4 regions of the Rhodococcus baikonurensis genome follow, and region 1 is predicted to be linked to each of the others. Evidence: riboswitches for the same ligand, from Rfam matches in the RefSeq annotation. Region 1 holds a riboswitch; each other region holds the start of a gene.
What was found. Region 1 has a riboswitch for S-adenosylmethionine ahead of ABWI03_RS00195 (LLM class flavin-dependent oxidoreductase). Riboswitches for the same ligand answer to the same signal wherever they lie in the genome.

Region 1 (7,384 bases):
GTCACGGCGGAGGTCGCGGGTTCGAGTCCCGTCAGGGTCGCAAAGCGTTGTTCTCAGTCTCTTGATTGAGAACAACGCAATGCGATAGGCATTCGGTTCGGGTGCCGTCCGGCCAGGTAGCTCAGTTGGTACGAGCGTCCGCCTGAAAAGCGGAAGGTCGCCGGTTCGATCCCGGCCCTGGCCACAACAATTCTTCTGAACAAGCTCCAACGTCGATGTTCTTCGAACATGAGGTTGGAGCTTTTTCGTGTTCCGATGCCAATCGCCATCTTCATTTCGGCGCGACCATCTGGGCAAGTACGCGCCCATCCCTTCGTGAATGTTTCCGGTCACCGGGAACGTGCTGTGCGTCACTCCGCCGTGAACTTCACTATTAGCCGGTTGCGGCCGATCCCTGGTCGCGTCTACTGGAAGTGAGGTGGAATACCTGTGTCGCACTCGAGATCTTGGCGTATCGGGAAAGTGAGCCGTGCCGCCGTCGCGGTGCTCGGTGCCGGCGTCTTGTTGGTGGGCTGCGCGAGTAGCAACGACGACAGCGGAACCGACACACCGACTGCGTCGGGTGACGTCGTGACCGGCATGGTCAACGAGCAACCAGATCCGGGGAGTGCAGTCGCCGGCGGGACCATGACGTACGGCGTGCAGGTACTCGTTCCCTCACTCGACCCGACCAAGACTGCCGCCCGCGGCGGTTCCGGTGGAGAGGCGTTCGCAGCTGTCTACGACGTCTTGATGAGCTACGACACTGCCAGCGGAGAATTCGAGCCCAAGCTTGCCGAATCGCTCGCGACCGCTGACGACGGAGCCACCTGGACTCTGAAACTTCGCGACGGTGTGAAGTTCAGCGACGGCACCACCCTGGACGCCAACGCGGTGATCGCGAGTATCGATCGGTACAACGCAGGCAAGGGCAACGGCGCCGAGCTCTGGCTGGCTTCAGTGGAATCGGCGCAGGCAAGCGATCCGACGACGGTCGTGTTCAAGCTGAAGACGCCGTGGATGCGCTTCCCGTCGATGCTCGCTCTCGGTCACGGGATGATCGTCGCCCCGAGTTCGCAGCAAGGCGACAAGTTCACCGCTGTCGGAGCCGGGCCCTTCACCGAAGATCTCTTCACTCCGAGCGTCGAGCGAGTTTTCAAGGCCAACCCGTCCTACTACGGCGGGGCTCCGAAGCTGGACAAGTTGCGAATGGTCGCCCTCAACGGTCCGCAGGCCAATCTCGAATCGTTGAACAGCGGTCAGCTCGATGTCGCGTACATTCGTGGCCTCACGTCGGCGATCAATTCCGCCAAGTCCGCTGGTTACCCCGGCTACATCGACGTGCTCAATGCCGGTAGTGCCGAGATCGTCAACAACCGTGAAGGCCGACCGGGCTCGGATGTTCGCGTCCGCCAGGCTATCGGCTACGCGCTCGACACCACGTTGATCGATCAGCGCGTGGAAAATGGTGAGGGACTGCCGGGCTCGGAGTTGTTCGGTCCGACGTCCCAATGGCATGTTGACACACCAGGTATCGCCTACGACCCCGAGAAGGCGAAGGAACTACTGAATCAGGCAAAGGCCGACGGGTACGACGGCACTCTCGACTACACCGTCCTGAGTGAGCCCAAGGATCATGCGATCGGTCTCGCCGTGCAGTCACTGTTGCAGGCCGTCGGGTTCGATGTGAACTTGATCTTGGCCAACAATGCCGGCGACATCGTGCAGAACGTCTACGTCAAGCACGATTTCGACCTCGCGCACGCGGGCATCGGAATGTACGAGTCGATTCTCGATCTCGGATTGTTCTCCACGACCAACAGCACCTCGATGGCGAACACTGCTGGATACGCGAACCCCGCGATGGACCAGCTGATCGCAGATCTTCAACAGGCCAAGGACAACTCGTCGACCCTGGCGGTCATCGGCAAGATCCAGACACTGTGGAACGAGACGGTTCCGTCCGCACCGATCGGCGGACTGACATCGTTCTGGGCCTGGCAGAAGAACGTTCACGGTGTCGTTCCCACAGCTACCGGAATCATGCTGTTCGACCAGGCCTGGCTGGGCGCGAAGTAGATCAACTGCTGCCCTCCAGGCGAGCCCCGTCCGACGCGAGTCGGGCGGGGCTCGTTCTCTTTCGACGTCCAGCATCAACGATGCAACCCTTTCGATCAGTGTGATTCAATTGAAATAGGTTGTAGGTCAATAGGATTCGTCAAGCGTGATTTGACTTGTCCAGTGTGGCCCGCATAGATTGCATCCACCATCCAGAGTGGCTGAGAGACCTGGCTCGATGATGCCGCAGCAACCCGCTACCTAACCGCAGTGTGGGTGCTACCGCCAGGACCGATGGAGGACACATGACTGTATTTGCCGTGGGTATCGAACTGGACGGCGAGGGCACTCACCCCGCCGCCTGGCGCCGAAGTTCGCACCGCCCGGATCAGCTGCTCACGGGTAAGACCGTGCGCGATCGCGTCGCGGCTGCCGAGAATGCGGGCTTCACCTTCGCGACGTTCGACGATTCCATCCTTCCGCCGAGTGGCGACGTCGTCGGCCGGATCGACGCCGTCTCGCGGGCGTCGTACGTGGCGGCGACGACCAGCACGATCGGGTTGGTCCCCGTCGTCGGGACCACGTACGCCGAACCATTCCACACGTCTTCGCAATTGGCGACGCTCGACTACTCCTCCCGTGGGCGCGGTGGCTGGCTGGCTGTTCCGGTCGAAGACGAAGCTGCGGCGAAGGCGTGGGGGAGAGCTCCGGTGACAACGGAGTCGGCGCGTCAGCAGGAGCAGCGGGATTCGGTCACGGTCGTGACCGATCTCTGGGATTCGTGGGAGGACGACGCCGTCGTCCGTGACTATCTCAGCGGACGGTTCCTCGAGCGCGATCGTCTGCATTACGTCAATTTCGAGGGTGACACGTTCTCGGTGAAGGGGCCCGCAATCGTTCCGCGACCGCCGCAAGGTCAGTTGGTGGTGTTCGGACGCTACGGAGAAATCGATCCACGCCAGGCGGATGTCGTTCTCGTTTCCGGTGATTCGGTGGAGGCTGTTACACAGTCGGCCGCCAAGGCGCGCGATGAGGGCGCGTCATTGGTGGTCGTCGAGGTCGATGTGGCATTCGATACGCCCAATCTGTCTGCGGCGCAGCGGTTGATCGAGCTGAACTCGCACGGGAAAGCCGTCGACAGTGGACGACTGCTCCTCGCTGCAGATCCAGGGGAGGCGGCCGTAGTTCTGAGGGAGTTGGCTGGGCACCTCGACGGGGTTCATGTCCACGCTCTCGTGATCGACGAGGACCTTCCGGTGCTGGCCAAATTCGTTCTTCCGGCGCTGTCCAAGGCCGGGCTGACGCGACGCCCGGTTCCGGGATCGACCCTGAGGGGCAACCTCGGTCTGCAGCGGCCCGCAAATCGATTTGCCCACTCCTCCTGACTTGACTTCGCGCTAAGGATATTTCGGCCATGACTGCATCACGCTCCGCCGTACCTCGACCCGACGCTCACGTTCACTTCGGCGTCTTCTTCCAAGGGGTCAACCACACCACCATCTGGTCCGATTCCGCCAGTGGTTCCCAGATCGACTTCGAGACGTTTCGGCGGTTGGTACTCACCGCCGAGCGAGGCCTGTTCGACGCCTTCTTCCTCGGTGAGGGCCTTCGCCTCCGCGAACAGAACGGCAAGATTCTCGACCTCGATATCGCCGGCCGCCCCGACGCCATCGCGCAGTTGGCCGCACTCGCCGGTATCACCGACAAGATCGGGTTGGTCGCGACGCAGAACACCACGTACAACGAACCGGCCGACCTCGCGCGTCGACTCTCCGGCCTCGATCTGCTTTCCGGTGGACGGGCTGGCTGGAACGCGGTGACCACCGACAACGCGTGGACTGGAGAGAACTTCCGTCGTGGTGGCTTCCTCGATCACGCCCTACGCTACGAGCGTGCCGGGCAGTTCATCGAAACCGCGCGGGCACTGTGGGATTCGTGGGCCGACGACGCGATCTCGGACTCTCGCACGTCCGAGCACTGGTCGAGTCCGGGAGCCGTCGGCGACGTACGCAAGCAGACTTCGCAGTTCGACATCTCCGTGACGCCGACCCTTCCCCGAAGCCGCCAGGGGCATCCGGTCATCTTCCAAGCGGGCGATTCGCCGAGTGGACGCGATTTCGCGGCGACACATGCAGATGTCATATTCTCCCGACACGGGACGCATTTCGACGGCGCTCTCGACTTCGCGGAGGACATTCGGGCTCGGTTGCGCAGAGCCGGACGACCGGAGGACGACGTCAAGATCTTGCCCAGCACACAGATCGTGTTGGCGGAGAACGAGTCCGAGGTCGAGGAGAAAGCGCGGTGGGTCCTCGAAGGCCAGTTCACCGGTCAGACTGCCCTGTCTCTGGTCGGACTGGTGTGGGGGAAGGATCTGTCCGATCGAGACCCGGACGGTCCACTGCCCGAAGAAGATCCGGTTGCCCGCCCCGTTTCCGAGACACGCGGTTCAGCGCGGGACGGCAACGACCCCATTGCGATCGCGCGTGAATGGCGGGCGCTCGCGGAGGCAAAGAACCTGTCCCTGCGTCAGGTCGCCATCGAGACCTCGCAGCGTTCGGGTTTTGCGGGCACTCCCGGCCAGGTGGCCGACCAGTTGGTGCATTGGGTGCGCAACGGAGCGTCGGACGGCTTCAACATTTCGCCGTACCTGGTGCCGACCGGGTTGGACGAGATCGTCGACTGGTTGATCCCGGAGTTGCAGGAGCGTGGGGCGTATCGCACCGAGTACTCCACGTCGACGCTGCGAGAGCACCTGGGTCTGCGGCCGCCGCTCACGCGTCGGGCTCCGTCCGAAGCTGCGGGGTAACGGGTCCTGTCGCACACGGTCACAGCGACGGCCGAATCCACCAAGCTCGATTCGGCCGTCCGCTGGGAGATTGTCGTTTGCGTCGCCGCGGGTTTCACCACTCTTCTCGATTCGGCGGTGCTCGGAATCGGAGTTCCGTCCATCCGTGCGTCACTGGGCGCGTCGACCTCCGAAGTGCAGTGGATCCTCGCGAGCTATTCGCTTACTTTCGGCTTGGCCCTGGTGCCGGCGGGCCGACTCGGTGACGTCGTCGGGCGTCGACGCTTGTTCTTGTCGGGGCTGAGCATTTTCGCGGTGATGGGAATCCTCGGAGCGTGTGCGTCGGACCCGTCGATGATCGTGTCGGCCCGGCTGGGGCAAGGGATCGGCGCAGGCACCATCAGTTCGCAGGTGCTCGGCATCATCACCGACCGGGTGTCCGGAAAGGCTCGGGCGAAGGCGTTGGGCGCGTACAGCACCGCGGGTGGGCTGGCCGGCGTTTCCGGACCGATCCTCGGTGGCGTTCTGCTGAAGTATTCCGACGCCGACTTCGGATGGCGGTTGCTTCTCGTTCTCAATGTGCCGTTTGCCGTGATCACTCTGATGTTGGCATTTCGCTTTCTGCGCCGTGATCGGACCACCCGATCAGGCGCGTCGATCGATCCGGTCGGGCTGTGTCTGCTGGCGACTACGACCGGGCTCCTGTTGTGGCCCATCGTGACCCGAACCAGTGTCACTGTCGCCGCGGTTTTCCTGATCGGCGCGTTCGGCGCTGCTGTTGCCTTCTGGTTCTGGGAGCGGCGGTACGCCGACCGCGGCGGAACGCCGGTACTGCTTCCGTCGTTGATCGCCTCACGGGGCTTCCGACTGGGTACAACGGTTGCACTCTTCTGGTTCGGATCCATCCTCGCCGTCAACGCGGTGCTCAGCCTCTATCTGATCGAAGGTTTGGGCTTCGCGCCGCTGAGTGCGGCGTTGATCATGACCGGTAGCTCACTCGCGATGGCACTGACGTCGGCTTTCGGATGGCGGTTGGTCGCCAGGTTCGGTCGAAGTGCGGTGGTTTTTGCGATAGTCGGCGAGATCCTCGTCATCCTCGGCTACGTCGTAGCGGTCAATGTGATTCCGCGGGAACATCTGATCCCGGTGCTGGTAGTCCTGGCGGTGCTGTCGGGAGTTGCCAGCGGCTTGGTCGACGCGCCAAATCGGGTTCTGACTCTCGAATATGCACCGACGGGCGCGAACGGAGTGGCAGCGGGTTTCCTGCAACTGTCGCAGCGCCTGTCCGCGACCATCTCGCTGGCCGCGGTGTCGGGGTTGTATCTCGGTGTACTGGGATCGTCGACTGACGGATACGGACGTGCGCTCGGTATCGCACTGGCCGTTTGTGTGGTCATGTTGACGCTCTCGTTGGCAGCAGCGGTAGCAGACAGACGTCGGCGAAGGGTGTGAACAGGCATTTCGTAGGTTGTCGAGTCCGTTCGAAGGCCGAGCCCGTGTGACTCATGGGACTTGTGTTACCCATGGGTTAGGAGTCGTGGGACGATACTTGTGTGGTGACCGGTCGCAGTGAAGACAAGCCCAACGGTCGCGGGAGTGGAGAGCCAGTTAACTCGCCCCGTGGATCGTCGGACAAACGTGACCGCACATCGACGCCCTTCCGTGCTCGAACGGCGCTCTGGACGAATCGGCCGCTGTTCGATTTCCACATGATCGTCGGTCTGGTCGTGCTGATCGTCGCGTTCGGACTACTGATGGTGCTCTCGTCTTCGGGCGTCGAGTCCTATGTTCTGTCCGGGACGTCCTATGCCAGATTCTGGCCGCAGTGCATGTTCGCGGCGATCGGTTTGGTGATGTTCGTGGCGGTCGTGCGCTTACCGACCGAAACGATGCGTAGAGCGTCGCCGTGGCTGCTGATCCTGTGTCTTGTTCTTCTTGTCCTGGTGCTGATTCCAGGTATCGGTTCGGAACAGATGGGTGCGCGCAGCTGGTTTGTGATCGCGGGTATTTCCTTCCAGCCGTCGGAGCTGGCCAAACTTGCTCTGGCGATCTGGTCCGCAGCGACGGTTGCGTCGTTCATGAAGGCGCGGATGGACGTCAATCGCGCGCTGCCGGTGATCGGCGGTACGACCCTGCTGGTTCTGGTCCTGGTGGTGTTGGAGAAAGACCTCGGAACCACCATCACGATCGGCATCATCTTCATGTCGGTGCTGTGGTTCGGGCTGTTCCGGATGAAGACGTTCATCAGCCTCACACTCGGTTCCGCAGTCGCGTTTCTCGTGCTCGGGCTTACTGCTGGTTACCGCTCGGATCGCATCAAAGCCTTCCTCAATCCTGATCTCGACCCGCAAGGCCTGAACTTCCAGAGCACCCAGGCGAAGTACGCATTGGCGAACGGCGGCATCTTCGGTCGTGGTCTGGGACAGTCCGACGCCAAATGGAGCTACCTCCCGCAAGCACACAACGACTTCATTTTTGCCGTGATCGGTGAAGAGTTGGGTCTGGTCGGCGCGCTGATCGTCGTTGCTCTCTTTGCTGCGGTACTGATCGTCGGGCTGC
Region 2 (7,384 bases), on a different contig from region 1:
ACTGCGAGGAGCAGTCCGACGCCGGCAAGGGGAAGACCCAGGGTGGAGAGCGTGAGTGTGAGCATGACTGTCGCACCGGTGGTTCCGGCCGTTGCTGCCGAGCCGATGACCGAGACGACGACGATCAGCAGGTAGTCGGTGAAAGTCAGCGGGACGTCGTAGAAGCCGGCGACGAAGATTGCCGCGATCGCGGGATAGATTGCAGCGCAACCGTCCATCTTGGTGGTGGCACCGAGCGGAACGGCGAACGAGGCGTACTCACGCGGAACACCGAGGTTGCGTTCGGTGACGCGTTCGGTCAGCGGCAGAGTGCCGATCGACGAGCGCGAGACGAAGCCGAGTTGAGTTGCAGGCCAGACACCGGAGAAGAAGCTTCGGACCGAGAGGCCGTGCGCGGCAATCAGGATGGGGTAGACCACGAAGAAGACGATGGCCAGACCGATGTAGATGGCGGCGGTGAATACGCCCAGCGAGCCGATTGCATCCCAGCCGTAGGTGGCGACAGCGTTGGCGATCAGTGCGGCCGTACCGATCGGGGCAAGGCGAATGATCCACCACAGGACCTTCTGGACGATCGCGAGCAGTGACGCGTTGAACTCGAGGAACGGAGCAGCCTTGGGGCCGATCTTCAGCGCCGCGATACCGATTGCGCCGGCGATGACGAGCAGCTGCAGGACGTTGAAGCTCAGGGATGTGGTTGCTACTCCCTCTGCGACGGAAGTCTTTGCGCCCAGCCCCAGGAAGTTGTTCGGAACCAGTCCGGTGATGAACGCCCACCACGAACCCGAACTCTTGGGTTCCTTCGCAGCGTCGGCGGCGACGTCGGTCCGCGAACCGGGATCGGTGATCAGGCCGACGATGATGCCGATGATCACGGCGATGAAAGCGGTGATGGCGAACCAGAGCAAGGTCTGCACGGCCAGGCGAGCTGCATTGGCGACCTGGCGGAGGTTGGCGATCGAGCTGACGATGGCGGTGAACACCAGCGGGATCACCGCAACGGTGAGCAGCTTGACGTAACTAGAACCGATGGTCTGTACGGTGCCGACCAACCAGTTGACGTTGCCGTCGGCTGCGTCAGGCATTGCCCGGGCGACGAGACCGATGATGACACCGAGTACGAGACCCGCGACGATCTGCGGTCCGAATGCCGTCGCCCAGGACGGAAAACGGGACGTGGACTTTTCCGGCACGCCGGTGGAGGTGGAGCTGGGCATGACTATGCCTTTCGAAAATCATGGGAGCGAAACGCAGCGCGGCACCAGAGGCCGGGCAGATTCGAAGAAATGTTTCCTGGTACGCGTCAGGTCAGAGCGAGCGCGGACACATTGCGCTCGCCTGCAGGCGAAGGTCGACGTAACGCCGACTGGTCAGGAACAACACTGTCCACACACTACTCGCAGCTTCAACTACTCGATCCCGAGGGTGGTCGCGGGAGTTCGCTTCGTGTTCGTCGGGCGTGCCCCGATCAGTCACTGTTGGTCGGTTGACTAGTCTCGACGATCAGTAGGTGCCGCACCGGCGCCTACGCGTCGGCAAGCGGAAGCGAGAGACCGATGAGCGTTCGGAATGCCGAGTACCCGCGTCCGAAGCATTTCCTGGTGCACCTCAGTGACACGCATCTGGTGGCTCAGGGGGAGTTGTACGACGCCGTGGATGCGTCGACGAGATTGCGCGAAGTGCTCAGCGGGATCGTGGCCTCGGGCGCACGCCCGGACGCACTGATATTCACCGGCGACCTGACCGACCAGGGGCACCCCGACGCATACGCGGAATTGAAAGCCATCGTGGAACCTGTGGCGGCCGAGATCGATGCGCAGGTCGTCTGGGCGATGGGCAATCACGACGACCGCCCTACGTTCAGATCGTTGCTGTTGGGCGAGGACGCCACCGATCATCCCGTCGACAACGTCTACGACCTTGACGGACTGCGGGTGATCACCCTGGATTCGTCGGTTCCCGGTCATCACTACGGTGAGATCACGGATCGTCAATTGGATTGGCTACGAGCAGAATTGGCGGTGTCGGCGCCCGACGGAACAATTCTGGCGCTGCATCATCCGCCGGTTCCGTGCATTCAGGATCTCGCCGTTCTGGTGGAGTTGCGCGATCAGTCCCGGTTGTCAGACGTATTGCGTGGCAGCGACGTCCGAGCGATTCTTGCCGGGCACCTGCACTATTCGACGACGGCGACGTTTGCCGGCATTCCGGTATCCGTGGCGTCGTCGACGTGTTACACCCAGGACTTGAACGTGGAAGTCGGTGGGCAGCGTGGTCGTGACGGGGCTCAGGGGTGCAACCTGGTGCACGTGTACGACGAGACAATCGTTCATTCGGTCGTTCCACTCGGTGCGCACGTGACGGTCGGTGAGCCCGTCGACGCGGCCGAGGGTGCCCGCAGGCTCGGCGCTGCCGGTATTCGAATCCGCGAGAGCGAAAAGGCAGGCCGCTCGATCGTCTGAGGTGGCAGGCGGTTTCCGGCACCCCCGCGCAGTTCTGGGCGATTGCCGGGCGGTCGCGTACTCACTACCGTCGAGGTAGGTGCAGAGCTCCAGCAACAAGGACCGGCTAGCTGGACGGCAACCCTTCATGCCGATGGGGTGCCCCGGAATCACACCTGGCGACACGCGCGGTGCGTGTCGCAAGCGGCAGTCGCCACGAGAACCGTCAGCCAGGTGCTGACGGTTTCTGCGGTCGGCACTGTGCGCTCCCGAGTAGTTCTCGAACAGGAGTATGCGCCGATGACCTCCACCCCCTCCTCTCATCTTGCTCCGTTGCATCTCGCCGTAGCGCTGGACGGTGCCGGTTGGCACCCTGCAGCCTGGCGAGAGCCACACTCGCGCCCGAGTGAACTGTTCAGCGCGTCGTATTGGACCGACGTGGTGACGACCGCCGAGCGCGGTCTGCTCGATTTCGTCACCATCGAGGACAGTCTCTCGGTGCCGGCCAACCCACTCGAACCCGTCGACGACGCGGTTGATCGGGTACGTGCTCGGCTCGATGCGCATCTCGTGGCCGCCCGCCTGGCACCGATCACGAGCAACATCGGCTTGATCCCGACCATCACCACCATTCACACCGAGCCGTTCCACGTGTCCAAAGCCGTTGCCACGCTGGATTACACCTCGCGTGGTCGCGCCGGGTGGCAGGTGAAGGTGTCGGTGTCGGAACCCGAGGCAGCACAGTTCGGGCGTCGCGACATCCCGGCCCTCACCGATGCCGACCGTCAGTCGATCGTTTCCGGCGTCCTCCCGGACTTCGTGCGCGACCTGTTCGACGAAGCTGCGGAGGCAGCTGACGTCGTCCGGAGACTCTGGGACAGTTGGGAGGACGACGCCGAGATCCGCGATGTCGAACAGCGTCGATTCCTCGACCGGGACAAGCTGCACTACATCGACTTCGAAGGAAAGTACCTCTCGGTTCGTGGACCGTCGGTTACACCGCGCCCGCCGCAGGGCCATCCCGTCGTCACCGCATTGGCTCATCAGCGGGTCGCATACGAGCTGGCGGCGCGGACGGCCGACCTGGTGTTCGTGACGCCGTTCGACGACGAGCAGGTCACGGCAATCCTGGGTGAAGTGCGAGCCGCCGAAGAACACGTGCAGCGCACCGGCGAAGCGCTTCGGGTCTTCACCGACATCGTCGTCTTCTTCGATACGACCGAAGAAACAGGGAAGGAACGACTCGCTCGCCTCGACGCGCAGGCCGGCGCCGAATACCGTTCGGACGCACTGACCTTCACCGGATCCGCTGCTGAGTTGGCGGATCTCCTGCTCCGGTGGCAGCAGTTGGGAATCGGCGGCTTCCGGTTGCGGCCGGGCGTCCTCGTGGACGACCTCGACGCGATCGCAGGTGAGCTGGTGCCTGAATTGCAGCGGCGCAGCGCATTCCGTACCGAGTATCCGCAGACGAATCTTCGCGGACTACTTGGTCTACCCATCGACGTTCCCAACCGCTACGCCGCCGGTACTCCGGCCGCCTGACAGACGAGGAATACATTTTCATGAGTTCTCAGAAGCGTAAGCAGGTCATCCTCGGCGCCTACCTCGGCGGCGTCAACCATCACACTGCATGGTGGGATCCGCAGGCGGGCAGCCAGATCGAGTTCGATTCCTTCGAACACACTGCTCGAACCGCCGAGCGTGGGAAGTTCGACTTCTTCTTCCTCGCCGAAGGTCTCGCCCTTCGTGAACGTGCGGGACAGATATTCGATCAGGACATCATCGGTAGGCCGGACACCTTCACAGTCCTTGCATCGTTGGCGGCAGTAACCGAACACCTCGGCTTGGCCGGCACCATCAACGCCACGTTCAACGAGCCGTACGAACTGGCCCGCCAATTCGCGACGCTCGACCAGTTGTCCGGTGGCCGCGCCGCCTGGAACGTCGTCACCTCGTTCGACGCATTCACCGGCCAGAACTTTCGCCGTGGCGGATACCTGGATCGTGCGCAACGATACGAGCGTGCGGAGGAGACCGTAGCGCTGGTGCGTGAACTGTGGGATTCGTGGCGCAGTGACGATATCGTGGCCGACAAAGCATCAGGGCGCTTTCTCGCGCGACCGGATGCCGGTGAATTCGCTTTTCATGGATCACATTTCGACGTGAACGGCCGATTCACAGTGCCGCGTAGCCCGCAAGGGCGCCCGGTTATTCTGCAGGCCGGGGTGTCGCCGCAGGGGCGCGATTTTGCTGCCGGCAATGCCGACGCGATCTTCTCACCGTACGGTCAGTTGCCCGAGGCGGCCGACTTCTATCGCGATATCAAAGCACGTGCCGTCGCGGCCGGACGCGACCCGGGTGACATCAAGATCCTGCCGTCGGCGAGTTTTGTTCTCGGCACCTCGGAGGCAGATGCGATCGAGAAATACCGAGAGATTCGCGACCAGCAGGTCACCGGCCAGACCGCTTTGGTTCTGCTCGAACAGATCTGGAATCTCGATCTGTCGAAGTACGACCCCGAAGGACCACTACCCGACATCGCCCCGGACCCCGAAGCTCCGCCGATCATCCAGGGGCGCGCCTTCATTCACCAAGATCGTTTCGCGACCGTCGCAAAACTGCGCGCGGTCGCGGAGAGCAAGAAGTTGAATCTGCGCGAAGTGGTGATCGATCAGTTCGAGCGTGGACCGATCGTGGGTACACCGCAGCAGGTCGCCGAGAAAATCGATTCGTTTGTCGGCAACGACGGTTCGGACGGATTCATCCTCGGCTCGCACCTCGTACCGACGGGACTCGACGAGTTCGTCGACGACGTGGTGCCGTTGCTGCAGGATCGAGGTGTTCTCCGCAGCGACTACGAAGGAACGACGTTGCGTGACAACCTCGGTCTGCCCATTCCGGTGCAGCGGGAGCATGTGACAGCACGCTGATCGACCGAAGTGGCGAGGGCCCAGCCGAAATCGGCTGGACCCTCGCTTCGTCTAGGCTTCCCAGGGAGCCGGGATGGGGTAGTAGCTCTCCAGAAACTCCGTGATCTTGCGCGTGCGAAGTTCCAGATCGATCTCCGGAGCGCTGCCGTCGTTGAGGCAGAAGAAGTCCATGGAGCGCTTGGCGAGCAGCGAATCCATGTCGCGCAAACCGGCCTTGACCGTCGTGTCGACGTATTTGACGGCTGCGGACTTCTGCACCACCGACCGTCCACTCATCAGTGTGTAGTAGTGATACAGCGAATTGGTCACCGAGATATTGGAACTCGCGCGGAAGGTGCTTGCTGCAGTTGCCGCGAAGTCTTCGGCGAACTCGCGTTCCATCTCGGCCATCACACTCTTGCGCAGTGGCGTCGCTGCATGCTCCAGATGCCTGGTGGTCATCAGACCGAAGCGGTCCTGCAGCAGTCGGCGGTTGACGCGGGCGGCATTCTCGAACCCGCTGCGGTCGTTGTCGTTGTGGCCCAAACCGATTCTGGTGTCGGCCTCGATGAACATGCTGATCCCGCCGGGGGAGAAGAACATGTCCGGGCCGACGGGGCGACCGAAGAACATGTCGTCATTGGAGTAGAGGAAGTGTTCTGCCAGACCCGGAATATGGTGCAGCTGGCACTCGACAGCTTGAGAATTATGGGTAGGCAACACACTTGGATCGGCGAAGAACTTTTCGCTGGGCATGAACGTGACTCGCGGATCGTCGGCAAGCCAGTCCGGACGATCGGAATCGGTTGCGACGAAGATCCGTCGGATCCACGGCGCGTACATGTGGATGGACCGTAGCGCGTATTTGAGCTCGTCGATCTGACGGAAACGCGCCTCTGATTCGTCCCCCTCACCGACGATGTAGTTCTGCATCCGCTTGGCGCGCTGAGCCTGAAACTCTTTGGAAGAGCCGTCGACCCAGGAAAAGACAAGGTCGATATCGAAGCTGATATCGGAGGCATGATCGGCGAACATGTTCTCGATAGTCGGCCAGATCCGGCCGAATCGCTCGACGGTTCCTCGGACAGCTTCTTCGGGGAGGACGGTTCGTCGTGTCAGTGAGTTCTCGACGGGTAGGACGATTTCTTCGTCGGAAATCGACCACAATTCGATTTGAACTCCGATGTTCGCGCCGTAGTTCATCCCGCTTGCGACGTGAACCCGCGGACGGAACAAGCGGAAGATCCGTGACTTGTTGGTTTTCGACAGGGCACCGTCCGCGACCAGGAGTGCTGGGCTCTTCTTCGCGTCGACAGTTTTGGAATAGAAGGGTGCGTTGGCGCATCCCTCGACAAGTGCCTGCCGCAGGTTCTTGCGTTCGGTCCAGCTGACCGCGATGACCGGGCGCTCGTCGTTTCCGCGGACGAGTAGATACTCGATTCCTGCGGCGTCGAGGATGTCGCGGATGAACAGCAGATCTTCGACCATCGCTTCGAGCGGCGTGGTGGTCGTGATCGCGAGGGCAAAACGATTCTTGAATCGGACAGTCTCGGGTAGTTCACCCATCCGTGCGCGTGACGCGGCCGACGCCGGTTCCACGGGATTGGGGCTGTCCTGCTCCGGGGGTACGAAGTAGATGTCGTGCGGAGCGGGAGATTCTGTAATGGGATGCCTTCCGATTCTGATCCAGCTGTGTATCTGTCGCCCCCGACGCTGCGAGAGCGTGGTGGCGACGAGCTCAGTCTATGCCGTCGGCGCCGAAAGTCGGACATGAGTGACGGCGATGGGTAGGGCGGGGCGAGTCGGGTACCCCGAGGACCGAAGCGAGAGTGAAGGAGGAGAACCGATGCGTGTGAAAGCGATGGTCGGAACGGGCGCGATGGCTGTTGCGCTGGCCGCCGGCCCAGTTGCCACAGCTTCTGCTGAAGGCGCCGAGACGGCGGGGTCGGAGGGTTCACCAGAGATGCTGACCTGCGAGGTGGTCTTCGATGCACTGGAAGACATGAGCCCGGAATGGACGGAAGAGGGGATCGA
Region 3 (7,384 bases), on a different contig from region 1:
CCGTAGAGGTCGTCCGTATCGCCGGTGACCTGCGCCGGGTGATTGCATACCTGCTTGAGGGTGGTCAGAAGCGCAAGGATGTTGCCGCGCCGGGCAATTCCCGTACCCAAACCGGTGTCGAAAGCATCTACTACAGCAGACCGATAGATGCGCGCTTGTTCCGACGTCAGAGTGCACGAGACGGTGGAGAATTGCTTGGGCGGAAGATCCTTGGCCACTGTGTCTTTGGTTCTGCGCAGAATGAAAGGATCGATGACCGCGGCAAGCCTGGTCGCCGCGGTGGCGGATCGACCGGATTCGATCGGTACGGCAAACCGTTGGCGAAAACGTGCGCGAGTTCCGAGGACTTCGGGATTGGCGACGCGAAAGAGCGACCACAATTCTTCGAGGCGGTTCTCCACCGGCGTGCCCGTCATCGCCACCTTGACGTCGGCCGACAACTGCATTGCTGCTTTCGCAGCGAGGGAAGCGGGGTTCTTGATCTGTTGCGCCTCGTCGAAGGTCGCCGAACTCCACTGGATCGGGGCCAATTGGGCTGTGTCGGAACGCAAGACGCTGTAGCTGGTCAGAACCGTGGTGCCGGCGGGGATACGAGTGGGAAGTGCGCGAGCGGTTCCGTGATGAACGTGCAGTGGCAGATGCGGAGCGAATCGCTCGATCTCGCGGCGCCAGTTTCCTATCACCGAGGTGGGACACACGACCAGATGCGGACCGTCGTCCGCGCGGATCGCGATCATCGAAATCGCTTGCAGTGTCTTGCCCAAACCCATCTCGTCGGCGAGAATTCCACCGCCCGAACCCGACAGCGCAGTCAACCAGGCAACTCCGTGCACTTGATACGGGCGCAATGTCGCCTGAATCTGTGCTCGGCGAAGACTCTCGATTGCCACGCGCGCTTGCGTGAATAATCGCACCGTGGACCGGGCGCTTCTGATTTTCGTGTCGTCGCGCTCGATCGCGGCATGCGCTGCGGTCGGAATGTCATGTGCGCCGGTGTCGACGACGCGCTTCCATGCGAGCAACGACGGTCCGAGGTCGTCGCGACGTGCATCGAGGGTGTGCAGGGCGTCGATCGCGGTGGCGAGGTCGAGCAGTTGCGCTTCGACGTCGGTTGCTGCGATCGACTCGTCGACCGGGATCGCGAGGCGGCAGATGCCCGGCGACCCGGTCGGCATCCCCAGCTCCGCCAGTCGCGCTTCCGGGTCTGCATCACCCCAGAACGCGAACGACATGTGCTCGGGAATGTACGTAGCCTGCAGGCGCGTCGAGCATGGCTGATTCACGTTCGCCGATGCTAGCCGCGCCAGCTCGGGTACGCCAATGAAAATGTCGGGAAAACCTGCAGATCAGCTGTGGTTTTCCCGACATTGACGGATCCTGAAAATGTGGCTCTGTGCCGGATCAGCGGGCCGTGCGTGCGAACTCCATCGTTCGGCGCAGCAGTCCGGCGACAGCGTCCGCCTCCGTCAGGAAGCCGTCGTGGCCGTCCTTGGACTTGAGGATCTCGAGGCCGGAGCACGTGGAAATGCCGTCGGCGATCTCCTCCTGCAAACGAAGGGGATACAGCCGATCCGAGTCCACGCCGCCCACGACGACCGGCGCTGTGATCGATGCCAACGCCGCCGCAACGCCGCCGCGTCCACGACCGATGTCGTGCCGGTTCATGGCCTCGGTCAGGAGGACGTACGTGCTCGGGTCGAAGCGGTCGACGAGCTTGTCTGCCTGATGTTCCAGGTAGCTCTGGACGGCGTATCGTCCACCGTTCCAAGGGTTTTCGTCGTTCTGAGCAGAGTTCTCGAAGCGCGCGTCCAGTTCGGACTCGGTGCGGTACGTCAGGTGCGCGATGCGACGGGCGATGCCGAGTCCGGCGCGAGGTACCCGCCCCGTTCCGTGGTAGTCACCGCCCTGCCAGTCCGGGTCGGACACGATGGCAGCGATCTGCGTCGTCTGGGTGCCGATCTGATCCGCAGTGGCCCGTGAACCGGTTGCGAGCACCAACGCGGAGCGAATGCTGTCCGGGTAGGTTACTGCCCATTCGAGCGTGCGCATGCCGCCCATGGATCCGCCGACTACCGAGGCCAACTGGTCGATCCCGAGAAGATCGACGAGCTTCTTCTCCGCTGCGATCTGATCCCGGATGGAAATCTCCGGGAACCTGCTGCCCCACGGCTTGCCGTCGTCGGCCAGCGAACTGGGACCGGTCGTGCCGCGACAACCACCGAGGACATTGGTTGCGATGACGCACCATTCGCCCGTGTCGATCGGTTCGCCGGCGCCGACCATTCCGTTCCACCAGCCGGGGGAGGGCTGATTTGCGGAGATCGGTCCGGTGACGTGTGAGTCTCCGGTCAGTGCGTGCTCGACGAGTACGACGTTGTCGCGGTTCGGGGACAGCTCACCCCACCGCTGAACGGCGAGCGAAACCGATGGGAGTACCGCGCCGCTCTCGAGTTCCAAGGCACCGATGTCGACGAACCCCACCTGGCCGTCGGGCGGGGGGAGGAGGTCGATCCTGGGCTCCAATTCGTTCACGGTCACGAGTTTGCCACCGCAGCCAGGCCGACGGTGAGATCGGCGAGGATGTCGTCGATTCCTTCGATTCCGACCGCGAGGCGGACGAGCCCGGGTGTGACACCGGAGGCTAGCTGCTCTTCGGGGGTGAGCTGCGAATGCGTCGTCGAGGCAGGGTGGATGACGAGTGAGCGAACGTCACCGATGTTGGCGACGTGGCTGTGCAGCGTCAGGGCGTTGACGAACGTCTTGCCCGCATCGATACCGCCGGGCAGTTCGAAGGTGACGATGGCGCCGGTTCCCTTGGGCGTCAGCTGCTTTCCGCGTTCGAACCATGGTGAGGACGGGAGTCCCGCGTAGGAAACGGAGGCCACCTCGCCGTGGCCGTCGAGGAATTCGGCGACCTTTTGTGCATTGGACACGTGACGCTCGATGCGCAGGCTCAAGGTTTCGATGCCCTGCGCGATGAGGAACGCGTTGAAGGGCGCCACGGCGGAGCCGAGATCACGCAGCAGCTGGACGCGCGCCTTGAGTGCAAATGCCGGCGCGCCGAGGTCTGCGAAGGTGACGCCGTGGTAGCTGGGATCAGGCGTCGTGAAGTTCGTGTGGCGACCCTGCGTCCAGTCGAAGGTGCCACCGTCGACGATGACGCCGGCGATTGCTGTGCCGTGTCCGCCAAGGTATTTGGTGGCGGAGTGAACGACGATGTCGGCGCCGTGCTCGAGTGGGCGGAGCAGGTACGGCGTCGCAACGGTGTTGTCCACGATCAACGGGAGACCGTTCTCGTGGGCCAACGACGAGATTCCTGGGAGATCGAGGATGTGGTTCTTGGGATTGGCGATCGTCTCGCCGTAGAAGGCCTTCGTGTTCGGGCGAATGGCGTCGCGCCATTGCTCGAGATCGTCGGGATCCTCGACGAACGTGACTTCGATGCCCAGCTTGCGAAGCGTGTAATGCAGGAGGTTGTACGTGCCGCCGTACAGGTACGGGCTGGAGACGATGTGGTCGCCGGCCTCGGCAATGTTGAGGATCGCGATGGTCTCGGCAGCCTGACCCGAGGACAGCAGGAGTGCGGCGACTCCGCCTTCGAGGGCGGCGATGCGCTGCTCGACGGCGTCCTGTGTGGGATTCATGATCCGCGTGTAGATGTTGCCCGGCTCGGCGAGGCCGAACAGTGCCGCAGCGTGATCGGTGCTGTCGAAGACGTAGCTGGTGGTCTGGTAGATCGGCAGAGCGCGCGCATTGGTGGCGGTGTCCGCTGTTTGCCCGGCGTGCACCTGCTTTGTCTCGAACGACCAGTTGGCGGTCGGATCAGAAGTTGCTGCGGCGTCGGCTGTGTTGTCGGTCATGATTTGTTCACTCCAGTGGTCTGACGGATAGATGTCGGACGGGGGCGAAGGATCGCCGCCCCGTGCTGGGGTCTATCTACAAGTGCGACACATACTGAGTTACCTCCGTGGGGCTCGGCCCGGTCTGGGGTCCGTCCCTGTCGGACCCGCGCTTGTCACCCGAATTGCGGTGGAACTGCGTGAGCAGATCCACGTCGGGAAACCTGGTCATCACCCGGGGCACCCCACCGCGGTTGGAGGGTTGCCGTCCAGCGAGCCGGGGCTTGACGCTGGCACTCATGACCAAGTCGGATTCTACCGGGAAGTGAGCGCAGTCCTGACACGGGGCGAAATGTGAGCCGCGACCGCACGCGAGACAGAGCGACGCAGCCCACTAGCAGGCAAAAGTTACTCGCGAGTAGAGACCGGTGGGTGGACCTGCCGGTTGCAGCCTCACGGGTTAGCAGTACGCTTGTCTTGTTTGGGACTCATCTCCCGAGATCAGTCCACACCGTCTAGGTTTGATAATCGAACCGTTCGCGGACCCACTCACAAAGTGTGACCGCAACCGTGTAACCAGGGAAACTTCCTAGGAGGACGCGAAGCACCCATGTCCAAAATCAAGGTTGAGGGCACCGTCGTCGAACTCGACGGCGATGAGATGACGCGCATTATCTGGCAGTTCATCAAAGACAAGTTGATCCATCCGTATCTCGATGTGAACCTCGAGTACTACGACCTCGGTATCGAGTACCGCGACGAGACCGACGACCAGGTCACCATCGACGCAGCGCACGCGATCCAGAAGCACGGCGTCGGCGTCAAATGCGCCACGATCACGCCGGACGAGGCACGTGTCGAGGAATTCGGTCTCAAGAAGATGTGGCGTTCCCCGAACGGAACGATCCGCAACATTCTCGGCGGCACGATCTTCCGCGCACCGATCATCATCTCCAACGTTCCGCGACTCGTTCCGGGCTGGACCAAGCCGATCATCATCGGCCGTCACGCATTCGGCGACCAGTACCGCGCCACAGACTTCAAGGTCCCCGGCCCCGGCAAGGTGATGATCACCTACACGCCTGAGGACGGCAGCGCACCGATCGAGCACGAACTGGTCAACTTCCCCGAAGAGGGCGGCGTCGTCCAGGGGCAGTACAACTTCACCACGTCCATCCGTGACTTCGCTCGCGCGTCGCTCACCTACGGACTGCAGCAGAACTACCCGGTGTACCTGTCCACCAAGAACACCATTCTCAAGGCGTACGACGGTGCCTTCAAGGACATCTTCCAGCACGTCTACGAGACCGAGTTCAAGGCTGAGTTCGATGCCGCAGGTCTGACCTACGAGCACCGCCTCATCGACGACATGGTCGCTTCCGCACTCAAGTGGGAGGGCGGCTACGTCTGGGCATGCAAGAACTACGACGGCGACGTCCAGTCCGACACCGTGGCCCAGGGCTTCGGCTCGCTCGGCCTCATGACGTCGGTTCTGCTGACACCGGACGGAAAGACCTGTGAGGCAGAGGCTGCTCACGGCACCGTGACGCGTCACTACCGTCAGCACCAGCAGGGCAAGCCCACCTCGACCAACCCGATCGCGTCCATCTTCGCGTGGACCCGCGGGCTCGAGCATCGTGGCAAGCTCGACAGCACCCCTGAGGTCATCGGCTTCGCGCAGGCGCTCGAAGACGTTGTCATCAAGACCGTCGAAAGCGGCCAGATGACCAAGGACCTCTCGATGCTGGTCGGCGGCGATCAGGGCTACCTGACCACCGAGGAGTTCCTCGGCGCACTCGACGTGAACCTGCAGAAGGCCATGGCCGCGAAGTAGATTCACCGCTTCACCTTTCAGATGGGACGTCCGGGAAACCGGGCGTCCCATTTGTGTTCGTGGTCTCACGTGAGTGAACTCACCCGCTCTCACTTGGAAGTTCAACCAGATGTGAGACCACAATTGATCAGTGACTTCGTCTACCCTCTCCCGTTCTGACACCTCGACTCCCGGGGTTCGTTCCACCAGAGGTCCGGCGATGCTCGCTCTCGCCCTCGGCGGTTTCGGTATCGGCACCACCGAGTTCGTCGCCATGGGATTGCTCCCGGAAATGGCATCCGGGCTCGGCGTCTCGGAACCCGTCGCGGGCCACGTGATCTCCGCATACGCGCTCGGCGTTGTCGTCGGCGCTCCGCTGATCGCCGCACTCACCGCACGAGTACCGCGCCGCACGCTGTTGATCGCACTCATGGTCGCTTTCACCGTCGGCAATGCCGCTTCGGTTTTCGCGCCCTCCTACACGACGCTGATGATGGCTCGCTTCGTCGCCGGATTGCCGCACGGCGCCTACTTCGGAGTCGCCGCACTGGTCGCAGCTCACCTGGCCGAACCGGGAAAACGCGCGAAGGCCGTGGCCATGGTGATGATGGGCCTTTCCGTGGCCAACGTGATCGGGGTGCCGGTCGCGGCCTGGATCGGCCAGGCACTCGGCTGGCGCAGCGCCTTCGCCTTGGTCGCCGTAATCGGGGTGGCAACGGTTGCTTCGCTGTTCGTCTGGATACCGCGTTTGGACGGTATGCCGGTGACGAATCCGATCACCGAACTCGGAGCGCTCGGCCGCGTTCAGGTGTGGATGACCTTGATCGTGGGCATGGTCGGATTCGGCGGCATGTTTGCCGTTTACACCTACATCAGTACGACTCTCACCGACGTGTCCGGGCTCGGCGCTTCGTTCATTCCCCTCGCACTCATGCTGTACGGACTGGGCATGGTGGCCGGCAACTTCGTCGGCGGATACCTCGCGGATCGCGCACTGATGAAGGGTTTGTTCCTGTCGATGGGATCCCTCGTGGTGATTCTCGCGGTCTTCGTGATCGCCGTGCGCAATCCGTACACGGCGCTTGTCTTCGTCTTCCTCATCGGGCTCGCCGGGTCCTCGATGGTTCCCGGCCTCCAGACACGGTTGATGGATGTCGCCGAGGACGCTCAGACCTTGGCTGCCTCTCTCAATCACGCCGCGCTGAACATCGCCAATGCCTTCGGAGCGTGGATCGGCGGCGTCGTCATCGCGGCTGGTTACGGGTACACCGCGCCGGCGGCAGTTGGGTCGTTGCTGGCCGTCGCAGGTCTCGTCGTGCTGGCGGTTGCGGTGATTCTGCAGCGTAGGGCCGTGCGCTGACCTGGGAGCCCATCCGCGTCGGTGGAATCGGCTACGGTGCTTGCCGTGCCACAAACTGCTGACTCCCACATTCTTGCGCCCCACACCATCACGTCCGTGAACGTCAACGGCGTTCGAGCAGCGGCCCGCAAGGGCATGCTCGACTGGCTGGAGAAGACGTCGGCGGATTTCATCTGCCTTCAGGAAACGCGTGCGTCGGACGATCAGCTTCGCGAGACTCTCGAACCAGCGCTCGGCAACGGATGGTTCCTGGTCTCCGCCGAGCCGTCTGCGAAGGGACGAAACGGAGTCGCGGTGCTCTCACGTACCGAGCCTGACGCGGTGCGGATCGGCCACGGGGACGACGAGTTTCTCGACGCCGGCCGATACATC
Region 4 (7,384 bases), on a different contig from region 1:
ATTTGAAACGATCGTATTGCATTCGATAGTACAGTTATGGGCGAAGATGTCGAGAGGCAAGGAAAGGACACGGCAATGACGGACAGGGACGTCGATGTGCCCACGAGGATCTTGATCGAGGGTCTACTGCGCACGGACGGAACTGTCGACGGGCGCACCCTCTATGCCACCGCCGACGCCCTCGACAAAACAGATCAACAGGTTCGGCTGTGCATCAAGCGGTTGGTCACCGAGGGGAAGTTCACTCAGGAAGGTCGCGGGCGGCAGGCCACGCTACGAGCAACGCCGAAAGCCGTGCGCGAGATGGAACCCGACGTCGAATTCGTTCGACTGGCCTATCAACAAGATCGCAACACTGCGACACCGTGGGACGGGTATTGGCATCTGGTCGGATTCGCAATTCCGGAGTCGTCACGGAAAGCGCGAGATGCGCTGCGCACCAGGGTCGTATACCTCGGCGGCGCGCTCGTCCAGGGCGGTCTGTACGTCTCGCCGCACGCCTGGGAACCGTACGTTCTCGATGCGGCCGCCGAACTCGACGTCGAACAGCACCTGTCTTCTCTCACCACTCGGGATCTGAAAGTGGGCAGGCTCGAAGACCCCGTGAAAATTGCCGCACAGTTGTGGCCGCTGGACGAGATCGCAGCCGGATACGAACGGCTGCTCGACGTAGCGACTGTGCGCCTGGAGAAACTGCAGAACACTCCGGGCACCGATGCTGTCACGATGACCATCGAACTCGCGGCGGAATTCACGCGAGCCATGGAGCCGGACCCTCTGCTGCCGCCGGAACTGCTGCCCACCAACTGGATCGGCACGCGGGCGCGCTTCGTCACGGCACAGTGCTGGGCGCTTCTGGCACAGGTGGACGGTGCAGACGAATTACCGTCGCTGTTCCACCTGTACGCAGATGCGATCGGTGATCAGGACGCGAGCGTGCGCTGACGGGGCGGCAGTCCGAAACGACCGAGCACTTCGTCGACTGCGGTGGACGGTGTGACAAGTCCGCGATCCTGGAGCCACGGAATGGTGCTGTCCACCAGATGTTCGAGTGTGCGGGGCAAGGCGAGGGGGAGCAGCGTAACGCCGTCGGCGACCTCGGCAGCTCGGATATCGGCGATCAAACTGCCGAGCCCGGAGGGTGTTCCGACGTAGTGAAGCGAAACCGGGACCCGCGGAGCAGTCAACGCACTGTCCAACTGTGCAAGCTCTTTTCGGGCGGAGCGAGCTTCCGGTGCGATCAGAATCTCGAGATCGACCAACACTGCGACGCTGTCGGGATCGCGGCCTTCTTCGGCGACAACAGCACGGATCCGTGCGCGTTCGAGCTGCGCCTCACGCAGATCCGCAGCGCGAATCCGAACCACATTGGTAGGGAATGAAGCCAAATCGAGAGCCCTGTCGCTCTCGGTGAGGTCAACCCAGTAGTCGCCGCCGATGATCGGCAGGTTTCCTGGTGCGCCCTCAGCGGCCGGATGGTGACCGGATCCGGTCAACTCGACCGCCACGTGCAGAGAATGCGAAGCGAGTGAAGACATGTGCGACCTCCGAAAATCAGAAAAGTGTGGGATGAGCGAGACGAATCGTCAGCTCGAACACATTCCTGACGAGGTACGGCACAGATCGACATGACGACGGCACCACTGACCGAGAGTGATGCTCACTCTCGAAGGGGTGGCGGGAAAATCCGCTGGTGCCATGGCTGCCATGCTAGTTGTCCATTCGAGTTTTCGGGGACCGAGCTCAGCTCAGACGCACTCGGCTGCGCCGGCGTTGTCGTCGGCAGCTCCGAGGAAGGGGCGGGTCTCGGGCACGGGGTTCCACGCTCCGGCCGTCTTCGCGTACTTCCAATCACGCTGATTCGAAACCAGGATGTTCACGGCGTCGACCAAGCGCGTCACGTCGTCCGAACTGCTACCGAGCCCGAGGCTGGCGCGGACGGCGCCGCCGGAGAGACCGAGGCGCGCGAGAACCGGGTGTGCGCAGAAGCGACCGTCGCGAACTCCGATGCCGTGTTCTGCGGACAGGAATGCGGCGATCTCGCCGGCTTCGAATCCGTCGACGGTGAAGGTGACGATTCCGACGGCGTCCGGTGCGTCGTTCCACAGTCGCACCAACGAGACTCCCTCGATGGCGGATAATCCGTAGGTGAGCTGTGCGGTGAGTGCCTTCTCATGCTCGGCGATGACGTCGAAGTCCAGGGCGTGCAGGGTTTCGCATGCGGTCGCGATTGCTGCCGCACCGAGCACGTTGGGGGAACCGGCCTCATGACGTGCAGGCGCGCAAGCCCATTCGGTGGACTCGACGGTCACCTCACGCACGGCGCCTCCGCCGGCGAGGTACGGCTGAGCTTCGTCGAGCCAGTCACGGCGTCCGACCAGTACGCCGGCGCCGAACGGCGCGTAGAGCTTGTGGCCCGAGAACGCCGCGTAGTCGACGCCGCATTCCTGCAGGTCGATGCGACGGTGGGGAGCCAACTGAGCAGCGTCGACGAGAATACGTGCGCCGCAACGGTGCGCGATGTCGGCCAAGCGTGCAATCGGCAGGATCTCGCCGGTCACGTTGGAGGCGCCGGTGATTGCGAGCAGCGCAGCAGGCTTGGTGCACAGTTCACCGATCAGCCGCTCGATCGTCTCTTCGATGGTGTCTGCAGCGGTGACGATACGAGCGTCGTTCCACGGCAACAGGTTTGCGTGATGCTCGACGTCGAGGACAACGGTGCTGCCGGGGACGCACTGGGCCAGCAAGTTCAGCGAATCAGTGGTGTTCCGCGTGAAGACGACGACCTGATCGTCGGCACAGTTCACGAAACGGGCAACGGATTCACGAGCGTTCTCGTAGGTGAGCGTGGAGATCCGGGACGCGTAGCCGGCACCGCGGTGAACACTGGCGTACGTCGGCAACAACTCGGCGATACGGTCGGTGACCTGGGCCAATGCCGGCGCGCTCGCGGCGTAGTCGAAGTTGGCGTAGGAGCATTCGCCGCCCTGAACCAGCGGAACCTGCAGGTCGGCACCCGAAACCTTGGCGATCGGAGCGGTGCAGCAGGTGTCGGCACTCAATACAGCAGTCATCGAAGACAATCCTCACGTTCAAGGACTCGTTCGTCGGGAGATGGCCCCGGAAGAGTCCGCGCTTGCCGCATTCGTTTTCGAACGCAGCCGGGTCGTCACCCGGAGCACCCCACCGCGGAGGAGGGTTGCCGACCAGCAAGCCGGGGCTGAACACTGGTACTCGTGACCTGGCAACGAGGATGGCAGGAACCTCCCGTGCTTGTCAAGACGAAGCTGGGAAGACCGTCGTCACGGCGCGATCGTCCGACAGGCGAGGTGGAGCGCAAGCCTGGTTTCCGGATCGGCCAGATCCACCGAGAGAAGTCGCTGAATTCGATCGATACGACTCGATACGGTGTTGCGGTGCAAGCCCATTCGAGTGGCGGTATGAGCCAGAGACGATTCTTCGTCGAGGTACGTCGAGAGCGTCTCCAGCAACTCCCCACTCGCATCTCGTAGCGGCGCGAGCAGTGCCGCGGCCGCGGGCTGAAACGTGTCGGTTCGCGTCCACGCCAGTAGCAACTGCGCCAACCCCAGCCGGTCCACGTGCAGGAATCGGCCCGTTTGCGACCGGGAACCGGCGAGCCGAGAGGCATCCCCCGCCTCCGACAGAGACGCTCCGATTCCGGCTGGCCCATCGTGCGCGCGTCCCACTCCCACCCATGTCTCCATGGTGGGCCCCAATCGGGCTTGACCTGCACGAATACTCTCGGCAATCCTGGTGATCGCCTCCGGACGCGGCTCACCTGGCAGAGTCGTCCACGCCGCCCAGCCGTCAGCCTGTTCGACGACAGTGGCGTCGATCCCCTCGGCGGCGAGGGCGTCTGCAACTTCACTGCGCCTGGCGACCAGGTCGACCTCACCCACCGCCAGGACTTTGATGCCGATGTGCCATCCGTCCAGCACCCAACCCGCGTCGAGTGCGCGCCGGAGCAGTCCGGGTGTGGCGTCTGCGGACGTGTCGATCAGTTCACCGAGCAACGCGCTGCGCCGGCGCGCTTCACGCTCGTCGACCATGCGTGCAACGGCCAGGCGGTGCCCGACAGCCAACGAGGCAACGTCGAGAACCACTGAGAGAGAGGCCTCTTCGACGCTCTGTCGCACCGGAAGCAGTACAGCCAGCCAGGGCTCTCTGGCCGCGCCGGACATCACCGGGCACGCGATCAGGACCCCACCGGAGTCCAACTCGACGGTGGTCGGTGCCCCACGACCCGACAAAGTACCCGCGCCTGCTCGATCAGCCTCTGACAAGAGCTCAGCGCCCGTCAGCGGACGTCCGGACGAGTCCAGGAGAATGAACGAACGCTGAAAGGTGTTCAGTAACACCGACAGAAGATTCTCGACGCTTCCGCCGGCTCGTTGGCCCGCGTGTGTCGCCCGCAGTACTGCGTCAGCCATCACCGCACGCGAATTCGAGAGAAGATCACGAAGATCCACGCTGAACTGCCAAGGGTCGGAGACCCCGAGCACCACCAGCCCGAGCCGATCCGCGAGCAACGAGAGACTCACATCCCCGGCCGCAGTGCTGTGAACAGCGACTACCTGGCACCCGGTCGCTGCCGTGCGTCGAAGGAGCGCATCGAATCTCCACTCCCCCACATCGATTCGATCGAGAATCACCAGAACCGATCCCGAACCCGCCGCACCCGACACTGCCTCCGCCGACTGTGCCGATTCGCCGGTGAGTGCCCCCACTGTCGTGACGACGGGGTCGCCCTCGCCCGCGAGTCGATACAACCCGACAAAGACCGGGTTGTTCAGCAACGCCGAAACACTCGCGCTCATCGCGCCTCCATCAGCACCGCGTCATGGTCGATTCCGAACGCCCGCGGGCCGACAACCTTCAATCTGCCCACCTCGTCCGCCCACCACGGTGGGCCGGGCAGGACCAAGACAGCTACATCCTGACCCTGGTGCACGGATTCACACGAGACGAAGGCACCGGTCCGGACGTCGAGCAGCGTCACGATGTCCGGGCATGTTGCGATCATCTCGCCATCCAACGCGACGGTCAGGAATTCACTCTCGAATTCGACTCGCATCACCGCAGAATCGTGTTCGAGAATCACGTTGCCTCGACGATCGTCTGCGCCCGGGCGGCTACGACGCACCGCACGCACTCGGCCTGTCCCCAGCACCCGCGCTCCGGCGCTTCCGGCGATCTCCTGCCAACTGCCGAGGGCACCGATATGCTGCCCCAGTTCGTGCGCTCGGGAGAGAGTTCCCGGAATACAGGCCTCCCGCACGGTCCGCGCATCGATCGACGCGATCGCCAGAGCGCCCCAACCGCTGGTTCGCCCGATCAGAGAGCGCACTGCTACCTCGGCGCCCAGCACATCCACTCCGTCAATAACGGTGATCAGGCCGCCTGGCTGGGCGAGGGTGACCGGGCACAATTCCAATCCGGCTGCGGCGAGAGAGAAGTGATCGAGCCGCGGCATCGCCCGACCGAGCAGGTCCGCGTCGACGACGGGAACTCCCAACGCCAGCGCCGCCGCAATGCCGGAAAGAGCGTTGAGTCCACCGCCTTCGAACGTCATCACTGCGGTCGGACGCTTCCCGGTCCACCGAGTCAAAGCTGCTGCAGTATCGGAAAACTCACGCCCGGATGGCAATTGCTCCTCCAAAGCCAGAGCCGATCCGACGATTCCCAGCGGCATGACCAGTGCCCCGTCGGGCAACTTCTCCGGCGCGACGACCTCTACCGAAGTGGACGCAATGAGTGGACGAAGCATCTCCACGAACAGGCGTGGATCGCCGCCCCCGCCGCAGCCCAAGACCACCGCCCCCGCTGCGATCGCGTCGAGGTCGGCCTCCCGGACCGCGTGCAGGCTGCTCACGGCTCGTTATTCTGCCAGCACGGGTTGCTCGAGCGTCTCCACCGGCCGGAACGGCCGATCGAGTCCGAAACTCGCCGGACCGAAGACCGCCAGTGCCTCGGGTGTTCTCATGATGGGTGGAGTCGCGATCCCGATGACCGCGACGCGCTGCCCGTACCGCAAGCCCTCGGTGGTGATGGGTTCGGCAGTGTCGGCCTCGACGATGCAGATCAAGTCAGGCACGATGGCCACCAGCACTCCGGATTGCAGTACCCCAGAATGCAGTACTCCGGAATGCAGGGCGATCAGATTCTCGTTCTGGAACTGGACTTCCAGCTCTTCGTCTCCGACGCCGGCGATCCGCACCGAACCCCGAGCGAACCCCTCATCGGTTCGCCGGTCGACATCGATCACCTTGCCGTGAAAGAGAACTCGCCCGTATCCGTAGAGCGTGTCGGACAGACTGTCCACCAGCGCCTGGACGGGGTCCACCCGCTGCTCACGCGAAGCCCTGATGGACCGACCGATGGTCAGGGCCAATGACAGAGTTCGTGGGATAGCCGTGCGCTTCACATCTGCACCCGTCATCGAGTACTGAGCGATGTGCGCCATCCCACCGAACCTCGACGTCACCCCGCGGGCGAGACCTTCCAATCTGCTGTTGTCGCTGCCGGTCTCGAAGATCGCCACCTCGTCGTGCTCGTTCGCCATGGCGAGCGGGCTGGCCGAAATCCCGTACACCGAAAAGGTTTCCATTTCGAGCTGAGGAAATGCCCGTCCCATCCCGTCGGCATCGACAACCGGAAGTCCGCGCCGTGCGGCCACCAGCAACGGGATCATCGAATTGATTCCCCCGCACTCCATCGGCATCGTCGCATCCGCGGTTCGCCCCGAGTGCCGCTCCAATGTGATCAGTGCCAGCTCGGGTTCCGTTCCGCGTGGCATTTTCTCGACCACAACGGTCGGTGCACCCATCTGCGCGACAGGGATCACCCACGCGTCGTCGTCGAGTTCCTCCGGATCCAGAATCGTGATCTCACCGGCTTCACCGAGCGCCTGCGCGACCAGCATCTTGCCGACAAACGGATCTCCACCGCCGCCGGTGCCCAACAGAGCTGCGCCCCTGGCGAGGTCGTCGAGGTCTGCCGTTCGTAGTGTCCAACTCATCGTGAGCCCTCCTGACCGGTGGAGACCAGACCACTGTGCAGTGCCAGGTCACCGACTGCCTTCACTCGAATACGTGTTGCGTTGCCCGGCAGGTACGGAATCGGGACCTCGTCGAACTCCACGATCTGCACGGACTCGGGTCGTGCGCCTGCGGCCACCGCCCGATCGATCGCCTCTTGACGGGCGTCGTCGGCAAGAACGTGACGGTGACCGTCCCGCACCGCTTCGACACGATCGACTTCACCACTGACCTGCGCGATGGCGGCGCCGATCGCGTTGGCGACGTCGAAACGCTCAGGGCGAATCACCGTGCCCAGGCCGGGAAGTTCACGCTCCAGCAATACC

Region 2: another riboswitch for S-adenosylmethionine. It lies ahead of ABWI03_RS23220 (LLM class flavin-dependent oxidoreductase); the one in region 1 lies ahead of ABWI03_RS00195 (LLM class flavin-dependent oxidoreductase).
Region 3: another riboswitch for S-adenosylmethionine. It lies ahead of ABWI03_RS14690 (bifunctional o-acetylhomoserine/o-acetylserine sulfhydrylase); the one in region 1 lies ahead of ABWI03_RS00195 (LLM class flavin-dependent oxidoreductase).
Region 4: another riboswitch for S-adenosylmethionine. It lies ahead of ABWI03_RS26150 (aminotransferase class V-fold PLP-dependent enzyme); the one in region 1 lies ahead of ABWI03_RS00195 (LLM class flavin-dependent oxidoreductase).

What each region holds. Positions count from the first base shown of each region.
Region 1 is NZ_JBEUOQ010000001.1:38,918-46,301, reverse strand. It holds tRNA gene ABWI03_RS00210 (tRNA-Asp) at 1-40, shown strand, start outside; tRNA gene ABWI03_RS00205 (tRNA-Phe) at 111-184, shown strand; gene ABWI03_RS00200 (ABC transporter substrate-binding protein) at 463-2,058, shown strand; SAM riboswitch class I at 2,243-2,338, shown strand; gene ABWI03_RS00195 (LLM class flavin-dependent oxidoreductase) at 2,343-3,422, shown strand; gene ABWI03_RS00190 (NtaA/DmoA family FMN-dependent monooxygenase) at 3,452-4,846, shown strand; gene ABWI03_RS00185 (MFS transporter) at 4,916-6,277, shown strand; gene ftsW (putative lipid II flippase FtsW) at 6,379-7,384, shown strand, end outside.
Region 2 is NZ_JBEUOQ010000011.1:8,067-15,450, forward strand. It holds gene ABWI03_RS23210 (dicarboxylate/amino acid:cation symporter) at 1-1,217, opposite strand, end outside; gene ABWI03_RS23215 (phosphodiesterase) at 1,557-2,462, shown strand; SAM riboswitch class IV at 2,541-2,654, shown strand; gene ABWI03_RS23220 (LLM class flavin-dependent oxidoreductase) at 2,637-3,983, shown strand; gene ABWI03_RS23225 (NtaA/DmoA family FMN-dependent monooxygenase) at 4,004-5,371, shown strand; gene ABWI03_RS23230 (stealth family protein) at 5,423-6,916, opposite strand; gene ABWI03_RS23235 (hypothetical protein) at 7,197-7,384, shown strand, end outside.
Region 3 is NZ_JBEUOQ010000005.1:278,445-285,828, reverse strand. It holds gene ABWI03_RS14700 (DEAD/DEAH box helicase) at 1-1,283, opposite strand, end outside; gene metX (homoserine O-acetyltransferase MetX) at 1,402-2,538, opposite strand; gene ABWI03_RS14690 (bifunctional o-acetylhomoserine/o-acetylserine sulfhydrylase) at 2,535-3,860, opposite strand; SAM riboswitch class IV at 4,004-4,144, opposite strand; gene ABWI03_RS14685 (NADP-dependent isocitrate dehydrogenase) at 4,450-5,673, shown strand; gene ABWI03_RS14680 (MFS transporter) at 5,804-7,012, shown strand; gene ABWI03_RS14675 (exodeoxyribonuclease III) at 7,049-7,384, shown strand, end outside.
Region 4 is NZ_JBEUOQ010000014.1:24,119-31,502, reverse strand. It holds gene ABWI03_RS26160 (PaaX family transcriptional regulator C-terminal domain-containing protein) at 37-945, shown strand; gene ABWI03_RS26155 (LLM class oxidoreductase) at 924-1,538, opposite strand; gene ABWI03_RS26150 (aminotransferase class V-fold PLP-dependent enzyme) at 1,749-3,074, opposite strand; SAM riboswitch class IV at 3,128-3,242, opposite strand; gene ABWI03_RS26145 (PucR family transcriptional regulator) at 3,303-4,838, opposite strand; gene ABWI03_RS26140 (DUF917 domain-containing protein) at 4,835-5,893, opposite strand; gene ABWI03_RS26135 (S-methyl thiohydantoin desulfurase family protein) at 5,900-7,039, opposite strand; gene ABWI03_RS26130 (hydantoinase/oxoprolinase N-terminal domain-containing protein) at 7,036-7,384, opposite strand, start outside.